DNA from 4 places in the Kitasatospora sp. NPDC053057 genome. Region 2 is predicted to be linked to each of the others. Evidence: riboswitches for the same ligand, from Rfam matches in the RefSeq annotation. Region 2 holds a riboswitch; each other region holds the start of a gene.
The links. Region 2 has a riboswitch for cyclic di-AMP ahead of ACIG5E_RS16735 (transglycosylase family protein). Riboswitches for the same ligand answer to the same signal wherever they lie in the genome.
Positions count from the first base shown of each region.

Region 1: it holds a riboswitch for cyclic di-AMP, as region 2 does, so the genes downstream of both, ACIG5E_RS33400 (M23 family metallopeptidase) here and ACIG5E_RS16735 (transglycosylase family protein) in region 2, are expected to answer to the same signal.
Region 3: it holds a riboswitch for cyclic di-AMP, as region 2 does, so the genes downstream of both, ACIG5E_RS20565 (LysM peptidoglycan-binding domain-containing protein) here and ACIG5E_RS16735 (transglycosylase family protein) in region 2, are expected to answer to the same signal.
Region 4: it holds a riboswitch for cyclic di-AMP, as region 2 does, so the genes downstream of both, ACIG5E_RS23880 (peptidoglycan DD-metalloendopeptidase family protein) here and ACIG5E_RS16735 (transglycosylase family protein) in region 2, are expected to answer to the same signal.

Region 1 covers NZ_JBITZP010000048.1:25,050-29,005, forward strand. The annotation lists gene ACIG5E_RS33390 (GNAT family N-acetyltransferase) at 1-107, opposite strand, end outside; gene ACIG5E_RS33395 (hypothetical protein) at 150-1,025, shown strand; gene ACIG5E_RS33400 (M23 family metallopeptidase) at 1,103-1,960, opposite strand; cyclic di-AMP (ydaO/yuaA leader) riboswitch at 1,973-2,131, opposite strand; gene ACIG5E_RS33405 (YiaA/YiaB family inner membrane protein) at 2,328-2,618, shown strand; gene ACIG5E_RS33410 (alpha/beta fold hydrolase) at 2,719-3,543, shown strand; gene ACIG5E_RS33415 (TetR/AcrR family transcriptional regulator) at 3,599-3,956, shown strand, end outside.
Region 2 covers NZ_JBITZP010000013.1:186,307-190,262, reverse strand. The annotation lists gene eno (phosphopyruvate hydratase) at 1-1,146, opposite strand, end outside; gene ACIG5E_RS16735 (transglycosylase family protein) at 1,417-2,187, opposite strand; cyclic di-AMP (ydaO/yuaA leader) riboswitch at 2,193-2,360, opposite strand; gene ACIG5E_RS16730 (cytochrome P450) at 2,571-3,887, opposite strand.
Region 3 covers NZ_JBITZP010000018.1:145,720-149,675, reverse strand. The annotation lists gene ACIG5E_RS20575 (SGNH/GDSL hydrolase family protein) at 1-459, opposite strand, end outside; gene ACIG5E_RS20570 (nuclear transport factor 2 family protein) at 456-857, opposite strand; gene ACIG5E_RS20565 (LysM peptidoglycan-binding domain-containing protein) at 1,340-2,029, opposite strand; cyclic di-AMP (ydaO/yuaA leader) riboswitch at 2,037-2,238, opposite strand; gene ACIG5E_RS20560 (maleylpyruvate isomerase N-terminal domain-containing protein) at 2,991-3,620, opposite strand; gene ACIG5E_RS20555 (LysE family transporter) at 3,826-3,956, shown strand, end outside.
Region 4 covers NZ_JBITZP010000023.1:36,477-40,432, reverse strand. The annotation lists gene ACIG5E_RS23890 (DUF2470 domain-containing protein) at 1-595, shown strand, start outside; gene ACIG5E_RS23885 (hypothetical protein) at 613-798, opposite strand; gene ACIG5E_RS23880 (peptidoglycan DD-metalloendopeptidase family protein) at 1,040-1,981, opposite strand; cyclic di-AMP (ydaO/yuaA leader) riboswitch at 1,984-2,166, opposite strand; gene ACIG5E_RS23875 (MFS transporter) at 2,480-3,956, shown strand, end outside.

The DNA of each region.
Region 1 (3,956 bases), on a different contig from region 2:
GTCACCTCCAGGTCGCTGTACAGCGCGTGCAACGCGTCCAGTTCCGCCGGGGTGTGGTGGTACTCGCGGATGGCGAGCCTGGGGCCGGTGAGGCGTACGGGGACCATGGCTGCCGACCCTATCCCCGTCCGACGGCTACCGTTCGGAATATGAACGACGAAGACCTGCGGCTCGCCCCGCGCACCAGGGCCGCCGACCTGCTCGCCTGGGCGGCAGCCGGGCAGGACCGCGCGCCGGTGGCCGAGGCGCCGCTGCACGCGGTGCTGGCTCTGCTGGAGCTGGGCGAGGGCAGGATGCACGACGGCTGGCCCGAACTGACCTCCGACGCGGTGGAGCACCTGCTGTACGAACGGCTCCACCTCTACGTCCAACCCGCGCCGGAGGAGGACCCGCTCGCGTACGGCGACGCCGTACGGCTGCTGGTCGACCACCAGCGGGCGGCGAAGCGGCTCAACGCCAAGCGCCAGGAGCGGCTGCACGCCGAGGCCGAGTGGCAGGGCGAGGTCGCGGCCGGGCTGCTGCGCCGCGCCGACCTGGTGACCTGGCCCCGGCTGTACGCGGTGCTGCTGCACGCGCACGGGGTGGACGTGACGGACCTCGCGGCCGTCCGGGACTGGCTGACCGGCTTCGCCGGCCTCGGCGAGGAGGAGCGGCTGGCCGGGTACGAGGCGCTGGTGCCGACCGGCTGGCTGGACGAGCCGGACGAGCCGGGCTGGGGGCCGGGCCGGGTGCTGTCCGTCGGCATGGCCACCGACGGCGCGCGGCGGCTGCTGGAGCAGGGCCTGATGCGGCGCAGCTACCGCAACCTGGCCGAGCTGACCGCGCTGGGGCGGCCGATGCCGGACGAACTGGCCGGGGGCTTCGAGGAGTTCGAGGCGGCGGCGGCCGAGGTGGCGCTCGACCTGCTCGGCGAGTGGACGGTGCCCGGGCTGCCGCGGCTGCTGGTGGAGGAGTTCCCGGAGCTCGCGCCGGAGCCGGGCGCGGAGGAGATCGACGCGTACCTGGCGCAGCTGCCGCCGGAGTGAGGTGGCGGGGGGGGGGAGCAGCCCCGGGCGTGCCCCGGGGCTGCTCCCCCCGACGTTGTGACGGGTTCCCGGGGCCGTTACGGGTTGAGGCCGTGCTGCTGGAGCCAGGTCTCCGGGTCGACCGGGGCGCCGCCGCCGGGGCGGACCTCCAGGTGCAGGTGCGGGCCGGTGACGTTGCCGGTCGCGCCGACCTTGCCGATCTGCTGGCCGGAGGTGACCTTGCCGGAGCCCGTGATGATCGAGGACAGGTGGCAGTACCAGATCTCGGTGCCGTCGGGCAGGGTCTCGACGATCCGGTAGCCGTACGCGCCGGACCAGCCGGCCGAGGTGATGGTGCCCTGGCCGACCGCGTAGACCGGGGTGCCGGTGTCGGCGGCGAAGTCCAGGCCGGTGTGCAGGTGGGCCCAGTAGCGGGCGCTCTGGCCGTAGTGGGCGGAGAGGTTGTAGTCCTTCACCGGCAGGGTGAGGGCGGCGGCCTTGGCCCGCTCGGCCTCCTCGGCGGCGCGCTTGGCCTCGGCCTCCTTGGCGGCGGCCTTGGCCCCGGCCTCCTGGGCGGCCTGCACGCGGGCGCTCTCCTCGGCGGCGGTGCGCTGGCTGTCGGCCTGCTGCTGGATGCGGGCGGCGAGCGCGAGGCCGGGATCGGCGGCCAGGGCGACCGGGGTCTCGTCCGGGGCCTCGACGGCGGGCGCGGCGGCCGGGGTCGCGGAGGCGAAGCCGGTGGCGCCCAGGGTGGCGGCGACGGCGGTGACGCCGAGCAGCGGGGAGGCCCCTCGGGTCTGACGCGGCATCCGGTGGCGGTTGGCCTCGGCCTCCGGGACGAACGGGTCGGCGGGGCCGGAGTCGCGGGGCTCGGAGCCGTTCGGGCCGGGGTGGTCGAGGAGCTGGGTACCGGCTGCGGGGCCGGCCGGGTGTGCCGGGGTGTGCGTCGACGCCACGGAGGCGCGCTCCTTTCCTTCCTTCGCGCCTACCGGGTTAGCTGACGGGTTCGGAGCAGGAAGGTCTCCTACGGCCGGGCCGGAGCCCCGCCGATTCACCCCAAGGAACATGGTTCCCCGGCTCCCTGGCCTGCCCGGAGGCCGGCCGGCGGGATTAGGCGACGGCGCACGGTGCCGTCTGGGTACGGCGTTGACGACCGCGCTGCGTTATCAAACGTTAATCCTAGGAGGCCCTGATTCCAAGCCATCCGTCCGCGACGGCTGGGGAACAGGTGATCGGACGTCAACGAACGACCCCTCAGCCACCCGGTTCATCTGAGTACTCCTACTCATGTGCACCCCGGCCGGCCCACCGCATCCTGGCGCCATGAGCGCACCGATGCAGTCACGCACCACGGCCGCGTACTACGCCCAGGCCGTCCTCTCCTTCGCCATCTCCGGCACGGCCCTCGCCGCCGGGATCGCCTACCTGCCCGTCGGCGGCTGGACCCGGGCCTTCCTCGGGATCGGCCTCCTCTACACCGTCACCTCCTCGTTCACGCTGGCCAAGGTGATCCGGGACCGCCAGGAGTCCTCGGACACCGTCGCCCGGGTCGACCAGGCCCGGCTGGAGAAGCTGCTCAGCGAGCACGACCCGTTCAGGGTCGAAGGGACCTGAACGGGGCCCTTCGCGTGAGCCGCGACCCCTTGACGGCTAAGGCTATTAGCCGTAGCTTTATGGCTATCGGCAGCAGCGAGCGAGCCCGTGGAGGCCCACCATGAACGGCACCATCACCCCGAGCACCCAGTACCTCGACGTCCCCGGCGGCCGCCTCGCGTACGACGACACCCGGCAGGGCGAAGGCACCCCCGTCGTCCTGCTCCCCGGGATGCTCGACTCCCGCCGCGCCTACCGGCACCTCCACCCGCTGCTCACCGCGGCCGGGCGCCGGGTCATCACCATGGACCTGCGCGGCTTCGGCGAGTCCTCGATCGTCTGGGACGACTACAGCCCCTCCGCCGTCGCCACCGACGTCCTCGCCCTGCTCGACCACCTCGGCATCGAGCGGGCCGTCCTGGTCGGGCAGTCCTACACCGGCGCGACGGTCGTCAAGCTCGCCGGGGACGCACCCCAGCGGGTCGCCGGGATCGCGCTCATCGACGCCTTCGTCGAGCACCGGGCCAACGCGCTCATGAAGGGCGTCATGGTCGTCATGGGCGCCGCGATGGTCCAGTGGCCCGCGGTCTGGGGCTACTACCTCCGCAAGATGGCCTTCCCCGGCCCCCGGCCCGCCGACCTCGACGGCTACGTGGACGGGCTGGTCGCCGCCCTGCGCACCCCCGGCCGCAGGACCGCCACCCGCGGCCACGTCACCGGCGACTCCGCGCCGATCGGCTGGAGCGCGGCCGTCCGCTGCCCCGCCCTCGTGCTGATGGGCAGCAAGGACCCCGACTTCCCCAAGCCCGAGGCCGTCGCCGACCTCCAGGCCGAGAAGCTCGGCGCGCGGAAGGTCATGATCGAGGGATCCGGGCACTACCCGATGGCCGACAACCCCCGGGCCGTCGCCGACGCCCTGCTGCCCTTCCTCGCCGAACTCGCCTGAACCCGTACTCGCCTGAACCCGTCCTCCCCCCACGCTTCACGGAGAACCAGAAGCCATGCCCCGCGTAGGACTGACCCCCGACCAGGTCGTCGACCACGCCCTCGCCCTCATCGACGACCAGGGCACCGAAGCCCTCACCCTCGCCTCCGTCGCCGCCCGCGCCGGAGTCGCCACCCCCTCGCTGTACAAGCACGTCAGCGGCGGTCTCGCCGAACTCCGGCGGCTCATCGCCGTCCGGGTCACCGAGGAACTCGCCGACCGGCTCGCGGAGGCCGCGGTCGGGCGCAGCGGGGACGACGCCGTCACCGCCGTCCTGCGCGCCTACCAGGCCTACGCCACCGAACACCCGCACCGCTACACCGCCCTCCCCCAGGCCCCCCAACCCGACGACGACCTCACCCACGCGGCCACCC
Region 2 (3,956 bases):
GCAGTTGGTGGCGACGGCCAGGTCGGCGATGGTGACGTCCTCGGTCTCGCCGGAGCGGTGCGACATCATGCAGCGGTAGCCGTTGCGCTGGGCCAGCTCGACGGCGTCCAGGGTCTCGGTCAGCGAGCCGATCTGGTTCACCTTCACCAGCAGCGCGTTGGCGGTGCCGGTCTCGATGCCCTTGGCCAGGCGGGCCGGGTTGGTGACGAACAGGTCGTCGCCGACCAGCTGGACCTTGTCGCCCAGCTTGACGGTCATGGCCTTCCAGCCGTCCCAGTCCGACTCGTCCAGCGGGTCCTCGATGGAGACCAGCGGGTAGGCGTCGACCAGCTCGGCGTAGTACTCGATGAGCTCGGCGGCCGAGAGGGCCTTGCCCTCGAACTGGTAGGCGCCGTCCTTGTAGAACTCGGAGGCGGCGACGTCCAGGGCGAGCGCGACGTCGCGGCCGGGCACGTAGCCGGCCTTCTGGATGGCCTCGGTGATGAGGTCCAGGGCCTCGCGGTTGCTGTCCAGGTTCGGCGCGAAGCCGCCCTCGTCGCCGAGGCCGGTGGACAGACCGCGCTCCTTCAGCACGCCCTTGAGGGTGTGGTAGACCTCGACGCCCCAGCGGACGGCCTCGGAGAAGGACTCCGCGCCGATCGGGGCGATCATGAACTCCTGGATGTCGACGTTGGAGTCCGCGTGCGAGCCGCCGTTGAGGATGTTCATCATCGGGACGGGCAGGACGTGCGCGTTCGGGCCGCCCAGGTAGCGGAACAGCGGCAGGTCGCTGGCCTCGGAGGCGGCGTGCGCGACGGCCAGCGAGACGCCCAGGATGGCGTTGGCGCCGAGCGAGGACTTGTCCGGGGTGGCGTCCAGGTCGAGCATGGCCTGGTCGATCAGGCGCTGCTCGGTGGCGTCGTAGCCGACCAGCTCCGGGCCGATCTGCTCGATGACGGCCAGGACGGCCTTCTCCACGCCCTTGCCGAAGTAGCGGTTCTTGTCACCGTCGCGCAGCTCCAGCGCCTCGAAGGCACCGGTCGAGGCACCCGACGGAACAGCGGCACGACCCGTGCTGCCGTCGTCGAGGCCGACCTCGACCTCGACCGTGGGGTTGCCGCGGGAGTCGAGGATCTCACGGGCTACGACGACATCGATGGACGGCACGAGGCATCTCCTTGCGGAAGCAGGGTCCGGCTGACGGTGGTGCTGTCGGCCGGAGGATTGCGGAGTCGTTACGACCAGAGCCTAACCGCCCGGGCTCCCGGGACCACGTCGACCTCGGCTCCGTCTCAGCGTGTGGCCCCACTACCCACCGGTAGTTCACCTGCTTGTCCCAGCTTGTCCCACCGGGATGGGCGAAGGCGGACGAAGGGGGCCGACCGGTCGGTCGGCCCCTCGTCAGGTCTCAGCCGTCAGGGTCCCAGCCGTCAGGTCTCAGCCGAGGTGCAGGACCTGGCCGGGCACGATCAGGTTCGGGTCGCCGCCGACGGTGCCGCGGTTGCCGTCGTACAGCGCCTGCCAGCCGCCGGACACGCCCTGGGTGGCGGCGATGCCCGACAGGGTGTCACCGGAGCGGACGGTGTAGTCGTGGCCGGTCTGCGCGGCCGGGGCCGGCTGGGCGGCGCGCGGGGCGGCGTGCTTCGGGGTGTACTGCTGGGCGGCCGGCTGCTCGGCGGGCTGCTCGGCCCGCTTCGGGGCGGCGTGCTTCGGCGCGTACTGCTGGACCGGCTTCGCGGCGGCCTTGGGGGCCTGCTGCTTCGGGGCCTGCTGCTTGGGGGCGGACTGCGCCCTGGTGTCCGTGGAGGTGTCCACGGCCGCCGGGGCGCCGCCCTTGCTCAGGCCGGCCTTCTGGGAGCAGACCGGCCAGGCGCCCGGGCCCTGCGAGGCGAGCACCTTCTCGGCGACCGAGATCTGCTGCGCCCGGCTGGCCTGGTTGGCCTGCGGCGCGAAGGCGGTGCCGCCGTACGCCTTCCAGGTGCTGGAGGTGAACTGCAGGCCGCCGTAGAAGCCGTTGCCGGTGTTGATGCCCCAGTCGCCGCCGCTCTCGCACTGGGCGACGGAGTCCCAGGAGGAGGCCGGCGCGGCGGAGGCGCCGGTGGCGGTGAGGAGCGGCAGCGCGAGTCCGACGCCGGCCACACCGGCGACGGCGATGGCCTTCTCGGCCTGGGTGCGACGACGATGACGGCCAGTTCCAACGAGCAGCATGAAGAGGTCCCTCTCCGCACGCCTGCGAGGTGAGCTGTCGGGTTCGGACCGGGAGGTGGCCCGGCCGCCGTCGGCGGAAACGGTTCCGCTTGGGCGGCTTCACCCCAAGCCGTGGAGGAACGGCAACAAACCTGGTTCCCCCGCCCCTGCCCAGGGTCTGGTCGGTTTCCCGTGGCGCGGCGGGCAGGACTCGGCGTTCCGCGCACGGGGTCCGCAGCTGCGAACTCCAGGGAGACTAGACAGATCCTCAGACTAATCACAAGCTCATATCGCCGACATCACACAGAAATTACGGCGCGTGTTCGATCGCCCACCGACGGCGGGGCTTTGTCCGGTTTGATGGGCGTTCACACCACCGTCAGAGGCCGAAAGACGACGCCAAGTCAGTGTGCCGATGGCTCAGTACGGGCGTGCGGCGACCGGATCTCCGGACTGAATTCGACCGGAAGTTCGCGCAATCCACGCATGATCAGACCGCCTCGCCAGCGCAGATTCTCCGGACTTTCGGCCAGCCGGAGATCGGGCAGCCGGGACAGCAGCGTGGCCAGCGCGGACCGCCCTTCGAGCCGGGCCAACGGGGCGCCGATGCAGTAGTGGATGCCGTGCCCGAAGCCCAGATGGGGGTTGTCGCTCCGGGCCAGGTCCAGGGTGTTCTCGTCGGCGAACCGGGCCGGGTCGCGGTCCGCCGCCGCCAGCACCACCAGCACCGGGTCGCCGACCGGGATCTCCACCCCGCCGATGGTCAGCGGCGCGGTCGCGAACCGCCAGGTCGCCAGCTCCACCGGCCCGTCGTAGCGCAGGAGTTCCTCGATCCCGGTCTCCAGCAGCGCCGTCTCGCCGCGGACCACCGACTCCTGCAGCCGCGCCCGCTGGTCCGGGTTGCGCAGCAGCGCGTACGTCCCGTTGCCGATCAGGTTGACCGTCGTCTCGAACCCGGCGAAGAGCAGGATGAAGGCCATCGCGGCGGCCTCGTTCTCGGTCAGGTGCTCGCCGTGGTCGCTCGCCCGGATCAGACCGGAGATCAGGTCGTCGCCGAGGTCCGCCCGCTTGCGGTGGATCAGCTCCAGCAGGTAGGCCCGCATCCGCTTCACGGCCCGCCCCACGCCGCCGCGTTGGCTGCCGCCCTGGCCCGGCTTCGTGTGTCGCAGCATCATTCCGGCCCAGTCGCGAAAGTCGTCCTGATCCTCGGCCGGCACGCCCAGCATGTCGCAGATCGCGTAGATGGGGAGCGGGAAGGCGAACTCGTGGATGAGGTCCGCCGAACCGCGCTGCGCGAAGCCGTCGATCAGCCGGTCGGTCAGCTGCTGCACCCGCGGCTCGAACTCGGCCACCCGGCGCGGGGTGAACGCCTTCGACACCAGCCGGCGCAGCCGGGTGTGGTCCGGCGGGTCGATGTTCAGCAGGTGGGTCATCAGGTCGGCCTGCCGCTCCCCCGGGATGCCCACCCGGCCGGTGCGGTGCGCCTGCTCGCTGTGGTGCGCCGGGTTCTTCGACAGCCGGCTGTCCGCGAGCGCCTGCCGGGCGTCCGCGTACCTGGTCACCAGCCAGGCCTCCACGCCGCTCGGCAGCTTGGTGCGGTGCACCGGGGCGTGCTCGCGCAGCCAGGCGTAGGCGGGGTACGGGTCGGCCGCGAACTCCCAGGTGAAGAGCTGCGGGGCGGGCTGGGCGGCGGGCTGGGCGCCGTCGGGCTGAGCTGGCATGGGTCGACCGTAACCGCTGGACCGGACGCGCCCGGACGGCCTCCGGGGCGCCGCCGCCGCGTCACCGGC
Region 3 (3,956 bases), on a different contig from region 2:
GCCGTGGTGGTCGGCCGTGGCGCGGATGCGTGCGTTGAGGTCCAGGACCCGAGGTCGCAGGCCGCCGGCCAACGGCGCGATCCGGCCGATGTCGGGGAAGGTGAAGGTGAGCACCCGCGCCCCGGTGGCCGTGAAGGCGGCGAACATCGTGTCCAGCTCCGCCACGACCGCGCCCGCGTCGAAGCCCGGCCGCATCAGGTCGTTCATCCCAGCGACCACGGTGACCAGGTCCGGCCGCAGCGCGAGGGCGGGGGAGAGCTGCTCGGCCCGCACCTGGCCGGCGAGCCGGCCGCGGACGGCGAGGTTGGCGTAGAGCAGGTCGGGTTCCTGCTCGGAGATCGTCTCGGCCAGTCGGTCCGCCCAGCCGCGCCAGCCGGTCGTCTCGTCGCCGTCGCCCAGGCCCTCGGTCTGGCTGTCGCCGACCGCGACGTAGCGGCGGAAGCCCGTCGTCGCGCTCACGCCTCGGATGCGCCCAGCGCCTCGGCGGTGATCCGCTCGAACTGCGCGCCCATCGCGGTGGCAAGTGCCTGCGCGCCCGAGAGGGGACGGACCATCACCGTGAACTCGTCGATCAGGCCGTCCTCGTCGAAATGGAGGAAGTCGCAGCCGTGCACCTCGCGGCCGTCGACGGTGGCCTTGAAGACGAAGGCGCGGTCGCGGCCGTCGGCGCCGTTGATCTCGCGGACGTAGTGGAAGTCCTCGAAGACCCGTCCGGCACCGCGCAGGATCGCGGCGGTCATGGCCTTGCCCGGGTAGGGCTTGAAGACGACGGGGCTGGTGAAGACGACGTCCTCGGCCAGGAGGGCCTCGATGCCGTCGTGGTCGCCGGCCTCGACGGCTGTGCGGAAGGGGTGCACGGCGGGCTCCATAGTCAACAAATTGAATAGCTGCTGCGCGCGAGCTTAGTCCCGTGGTTCAGACGCTGTCGAGGGTGTGCCGAGCCCCGGCGGTCGCGAGGGTGCCAGGGGGGTTCCGGGCGGGACCCGGGCCGCAGGCGGACGATTCCGCCGCCGAGCCCGGCACCCCCGCCCCCTGACTCTCTGCCACCTCCGCCCGAACCGAGCGGCCCGAACCGATCTGGAGCCACGAACATGCCCCTCTTCCCCGGCGCCGCGAGCGCCTACCGCACCTTCCGGCCCGGCCTGCCCGAGGCCGCCGTCATCGCGGGTACGCCGACGGCCCGGCTCACGCACCGCGATGTGAACCGGGCCGGTCAGGTGGCCGCTTGGCAGCCCATCAGCCGCCGGGCATCCGGCCGACGGGCGGTACTCGCCCGGACCCATCGGTTCGAACAGGCCGATCAGGTCCGATCAGGCCGTACCGATCGGGAGAGGTCCGATCAGTACGCGCTGTGCACCTGCCAGAACGCCCAGGCGGCGTTCGGGCTGCCGTAGACGGTGTTCATGTACTGCAGGGCCCACTTGAGCTGGGTGGCGGGGTTGTTCTGCCAGTCGGAACCGGCCGAGGCCATCTTGTTGCCGGGCAGCGCCTGCGGCAGGCCGTAGGCACCCGAGCTCGGGTTGGTGGCGTGGATGTTCCAGCCGCTCTCGTGGCTGATGATCTGGTCGAACGAGGCCAGCTGGTTCGCCGGGACGATCGAGGCGGCGAGCGCCTGCAGCGCGGCCGGGGTGTTGGCGACAGGGGTGGCGGCCAGCGGGCTGGTGGCGGCCGGCTTGGCCGGAGCCGGGGCGGCCCCGCCCAGGGTCAGGTGCTGGCCCGGGTAGATCTTGCCCGGGCCTTTGGTCAGCACGGACTTGTTGAGGTCGTAGAGCTTCTGCCAGCCGCCCTGCACGTTGTGCGTGGTAGCGATCTTGGTGAGGGAGTCACCGCTCTGGACGGTGTAGACAGCGGGCGCCTGCGGGGCGGCCGGGGCCGAGTGCGCCGGGGCGGGCTTGACGGGGGCGGCGTTCGCGGCGGTGGCGGCGACCACCGGGATGCCGGCGCCGACGCCGACGACCACGGCGGCCGCGACGATGCGCTTGACGGAACCGACAGCGAACAGGCTGGGGCGAGCGTTGACGGGCAGCATGAAGTGCGATTCCTCTCACACGCCTACGAGGTGAGCTGTCGGGTTCGGGCTGGAGTTGCCCGGCCGCGCAGAGACGCGGCTTCACCCCTAGCCCCGCCGGAACCAGTCCGGATGAGGCGACTTACCTGTGGGTCCCCCGCCCCTGCCGCGGTGCTTCATGGATGCACGTGCCCGCCCGATCCAGCGGCAGGATTCGGCGTTCCGGAGAGCGGGGTTCGTTTCGTACGGAGACGAACGAGAAGGACCGTAAACGGCACAGAGCCAATAGCACAAGCCATCGTGAGCTGGATCACGGCCCGGCCGGATTGCCCGAATGATCCACAATAGTGCTTGATAACGATGCGATAACGTCCCTATGAGTGCGTATCAGTGCGGGCCGCCGGGCCCAGTTCGGCGGCCACCGCCCGATGGCGCGCCGTACGGGTCGCGGGTTCGGGCCCGGCGCGCCCGCCCCGGGGCACGCCGACCTGAGCGATAGTCAGCCCGCCTGCCAGCCCTGCGTATCGACGCCGCCCGACACCTCGACTGCCGGTCGTACGGGGTGCGGGTGCGGAGGAAGTCGGCCTGGTCCAGGTGGCCGACCGTGCCGTCGGCCCGGTGCACCACGCGCAACGGCTCGCCCGCGCAGTAGCCGTCCAGCCCGGTCCAGGTCCCGCCCGGCTCGGGCTGGAACCGTGAGGTGCGGGCCGCGCCGCCCAGCGCTGTGAGCTCCAGCACACGGCCGGCTCGCAGGTGCGGCGCGACCACGCTGGCGCCCCAGCACCAGGGGCCGGTCAGCGGTAGCAGCTCCGGGTCGGTATCGTCCAGCGACCGCCGGAAGCGCGGGAGGCGGTACGGCGACGCGATATCGTCTCTCCGGCTCCGCCCAGGCCAACTGGTTCGTCGACCACGGCAGCGGCTGGTCCGCCGACGGCGCGACGCTGCCGCGGACGGTTGACCGGGAACAGGCGAACCCCGGGCCTCAGCGGATGATCGGCAGCACCGGCTCCGAACTGCGCCCCGCCGCCGCCTCGATGAAGGCCACCGGGTCCGTGGCCTCGGCCAGCAGTCCGCGGGTGAAGTGCAGCGCCCCCTCGGCGGGCGCCGGTCCGCCCACGGCGGCGATCAGGTCGAGCAGGTGGACGGTGGCCTCCATCAGCGCCACCTCGCCGAGCGCCCCCACCGTCACCTTCCCGAGCAGCTGGTGCTCCACCACCGTGTCGGGCGAGAGGTCCGCGATCCCGGCCAGGGCGGCCGGGCCCTCGGTGCCGAACCGGGCGATCAGCGCGGCCGGTTCGGTCGCCTTGGCGGCCTCCTTGGCCATGTCGGCGATCTGCCCGGCGGCGGTGTGGGCGAGCCCGCCCGGCTGGTTGAACGTCCGCAGGATCTCCGCCCCGCCGGTCATCCCGGCCGGGCCGTCGACCACGGCCTCGCGTAGCCCGGCGAACTGCTCCGGCACCGGCGCCACGTGCGCGTAGAGGTCCCGGACGGTCCACTCGGACAGCCGGGTGGGCCGGTCCCAGTCCTCCGCGCTCAGGGCCGCGCCGCGCTCCGCCCAGGACGCCCACGCCTCGGCCAACAGCTCAGCCACGCGGTTGTTCTGACTGCTCATCGGTACCTCCTCGAACCAATGTCCACCGGAGCGCCCCACGCTACCCGCCCGCACGGACAAAACCACTTGCGGCCCCTTGCCGCGGCCGCCACCATCGGCCCATGACCGACACCCCCGCCCGCCCGCTGCCCGTGACCGCCGCCGCCCGCCCGGCCGCCGTCCAGCAGCAGCCCGGCCGCGCCCGGAGGCCCGACCGCGCACGCGCGTGAGGGCCGCGCTGGTCGCCGGCCTGCTCGCCGGGTACGGCGTCGCCGTACCGGTCGGGGCCGTCGGCGCCTACCTGGTGGCACTCACCGCGCGGACCTCACTGCGCACCGGGGCCTGCGCCGCCCTCGG
Region 4 (3,956 bases), on a different contig from region 2:
CCCGGTCTCCGTCCACGGCTCCCGGCTGCGCCTGCGCGCCCCGCTGGACGCCCCGCTCACCGCGGCCGCCGCCGGCGCCACCGACGGCCTGGCCGTCGTGCTCGACGTCACCGACGTGTCCCCCGTCGCCGTCCGCGACCGCGTCCGCGCCCGGCTCACCCTGGCCGGCCGGCTGCACCTGGCCCACCTCGCCGACGACGGCCTGAGCGTCCATCTGCGGGTGGACATCGCCCACGCCGTGCTCGCCACCCCGTACGGCACCGGCGCGCTCACCGCCGCCGACCTCGCCCTCGCCACCCCGGACCCGCTGGCCCGCCACGAGGCGGCACTGCTCACCCACCTGGCCGACGACCACGCCGACGCCCTCGACCTGCTCGCCGGCCTGCTCGATCCGGCCCTGCTGACCCACCACCCGGCCGTCCGCCCGCTCGCCCTGGACCGCCACGGCCTGGTGCTGCGCCTGGACCACTCGCACGGCCACCGTGACGTCCGCCTGGTCTTCCCCGAACCCGCCTGCGACACCGAGGACTTCGGCCACCGGATGCACGAGCTGCTCACCGCCGCCCAGTACGGCCTGCCGGCCCACCGCGGCTAGCGGCGCGCAAGTCCCGCCTAGTCACGCTCCGCCGCGTCCTCCAGCACGATCCGCCCCATCCGCGCGTACAGCTCCGGCCGCCGGCGCCGCAGCACCAGCGCCGTCACCACCCCGCCCAGGAACATCCCGATCACCAGGTACGGGATCAGCCGGAACAGCAGGGTGCCCGCCGCCGCCCCGGCCGCAGCTCCCCGGTTGACCACCAGCAGCGAACACGCGGCGGACCGGAAAGGGCGGGAAACGGCAGTGGCCGGCCCGGGCCGCACGAGAGGTGTGTCTCGCGCGGCCGGGCCGGCCGTGGGCGTGTCCCGCGCCCAGGTCCACTGGTGCGGCGATCACCCGGTCGAGCGGTCACCCGACATGACCATCCCGGGCGGTCGATTCGCCCCGCATCAGCGGTGGTTCAGAAGGACCCGCGGAGGACCCGCGGGAGGACCCTGAGGATCAGAGCGCGACGCCGTGCGCCCGCAGGTAGGCGACCGGGTTGATGTCCGAGCCGTACTCCGGACCGGTGCGGATCTCGAAGTGCAGGTGCGGGCCGGTCACGTTGCCGGTGGCACCGGAGAGGCCGAGCTGCTGGCCGACGGTCACGTTCTGACCGACCTTCACGCCGATCACGGAGAGGTGCGCGTACTGCGCGTACTTGCCGTCGGCGAGCTTGATCTCGACCTCGTTGCCGTAGGCGCCGCCGTTGTCGGCCTTCACCACGACGCCGTTGGCGACGGCGCGCACCGGGGTGCCGGTGGAGGCGATGAAGTCCTGGCCGGTGTGGTGGCCGGAGGCCCACATCGAGCCGGCCACGCCGTAGGCCTCGCCCAGCACCGGCTTGGCGAGCGGGGCGACGTAGCCGGCGGTCGCGGCGACCGGGGCGGCGGTGACGACCTGGGCCGGGGCGGCGGTCTGCACCTGGGTCTGCAGCTGGGCGCCCGGCTTGGCTGCCTCGGTCTGGACCTGCACCTGGGCGTTCGCCGCGGCGGAGGCGTCCTGGGTGACCGGCGCGGACGGCTTCGCCGGAGCGGCCGGCTTCGCGGCGTCAGCGGCGTGACCCGCCAGGGCCAGCTGCTGACCGGGGAAGATCAGGTTCGGGTCGGCACCGACCACCGAGCGGTTCTGCTCGTACAGCGCGTGCCAGCCGCCGTCGACGTGCTTGACGTCGGCGATCTGGGACAGGGAGTCGCCGCTGACGACGCGGTAGCTCTCGTGGGCAATGGTCGAGGACGCGGCAGCCACCGAGGGAGCAGCAGCGTGCGAAGCGGCCGGAGCGGTGTGTGCCTGGGCGCTCATCGCGCTCACCAGCGGCAGGACGAAGGAGACGCCGGTGACGGCGGTGGCGATGCCGATGCGGGCGGCACGGGGCAGGGCGATACGACGAGCCTGTGCAGGCATGGAACTTTCCTCTCCGACGCCTGCGAGGTGAGCTGTCGGGTTCGGGCTGGAGTTGCCCGGCCGCATGCGCGGCTTCACCCCAAGCCGGTCCTGGACGTCCGCGCTCCGAAAAGCGCGAACTCCGGTCCGGCGACTTACCTGTGGGTCCCCCGCTCCTGCCGTACAGAGTTCAGTTCGAACCACCGGGCAGCGGCAGGACTCGGCGTTCCACCCGGCGGATCCGTCCGGACTGGCCGGGCGGTCGCTGAACTAAAACTCATCCGTTCGGGTGAAGCAATGTCGATCTCTTGAACCGGCAACCAACCCCCGGAACGCGGTCACCCTCCGGATGATCCGCCGCACGGTAAGTACACAATCCATTCACCCCCCGCCACTGATCCACGACTCTGCGCCCATCGCGGGACCCCTGCGGGACCGTCCGTTCACGCACCGTAGCCGACCGACACACCCGCCCGGTGACCCTTGTCACGTACGCCCCGGCGGGCGCAGGATCGGGCCGTGGCCACCTCTGACGCCGGCTCCCTGCGCCTGGGCACCGCGCAGGGACGCTGGGTACTGCTCGCGACGGTGCTCGGCTCCAGCATGGCGATGCTCGACGGCACCGTGGTGAACGTCGCCCTGCCCCGGATCGGCACCGACCTCGGCGCCTCCCTCGCCTCCCTGCAATGGACCCTGAACGCCTACCTGCTCACCCTGGCGGGCCTGATCCTGCTCGGCGGCGCACTCGGCGACCGCTACGGGCGGCGCAAGGTCTTCCTGATCGGCGTGGTCTGGTTCGCCGCCGCCTCCGCGGCCTGCGCCGCCGCCCCGACCATCCACGTGCTGATCGCCGCCCGCGCCGTCCAGGGCATCGGCGGCGCACTGCTCACCCCGGGCTCGCTCGCCATGCTCCAGGCCGTCTTCCGCCCTGAAGACCGCTCGGCCGCGGTGGGCCTGTGGTCCGGTCTGGGCGGGGTGTCCGCGGCCGTCGGCCCCTTCCTCGGCGGCTGGCTGGTGGACGGGCCCGGCTGGCGCTGGATCTTCCTGCTGAACCTGCCGCTGGCCGCCGCGGTGATCGCGGTCACCTCCCGATACGTCCCGGAGAGCCGGGACGAGTCCGCCACCGGCCGCTTCGACGTGTCCGGCGCCCTGCTCGCCGCGCTCGCCCTCGGCGCGATCACCTACGCGCTCACCGCCGCCGGGGAGGGCCTGTCCCCCGGCGTGTGGGTCAGCGGCGCGCTCGGCCTGCTGCTCGCCGCCGCCTTCGTGGCCGTCGAACGGCGGGCGCCCGATCCGATGCTGCCGCTCGGACTGTTCTCCTCCCGGCTGTTCACCGCCGTGAACCTGGTCACCCTGTGCGTCTACGCGGCGTTCAGCGGGGTGTTCTTCCTGCTGGTGGTGCAGCTGCAGATCGTCTCCGGCTTCTCACCGCTGGTCTCCGGCTTCGCACTGGTGCCGATCACGCTGCTGATGCTGACCCTGTCCGCGCGCGCCGGGCGCCTCGGCAAGCGGATCGGCCCGCGCATCCCGCTCACCGTCGGCCCGCTGCTGTGCGCCGCCGGGGTGCTGCTGATGCTGCGCACCGGCCCGGGCTCCTCCTACTGGGTGGACGTGCTGCCCGCGGTCGCGGTGATGGGCTCGGGGATGACGCTGCTGGTCGCGCCGCTGACCGCCACCGTGCTGGCCGCCGTCGAGGTGCGGCACGCGGGAATCGCCAGCGGCGTCAACAACGCCGCCGCCCGGGCGGCCGGCCTGCTCGCGGTGGCCGCCCTCCCGGCGATGGCCGGGCTGAGCGGCAACGCCTACCGGGTGCCCTCCTCGGTGGACTCCGCCTTCCACACCGCGATGCTGATCTGCGCGGGCCTGCTGGCCGGCGGCGGGCTGATCGCCGCCGTCACCGTCCGGGGCAACGTGCTCGCGCCCGAGGAGCAGCCGGTGGCCGAGCCGAACTGCGACTGGCCGTGCTCGACCACCACCCCGCCGTTCGACCCCGGCC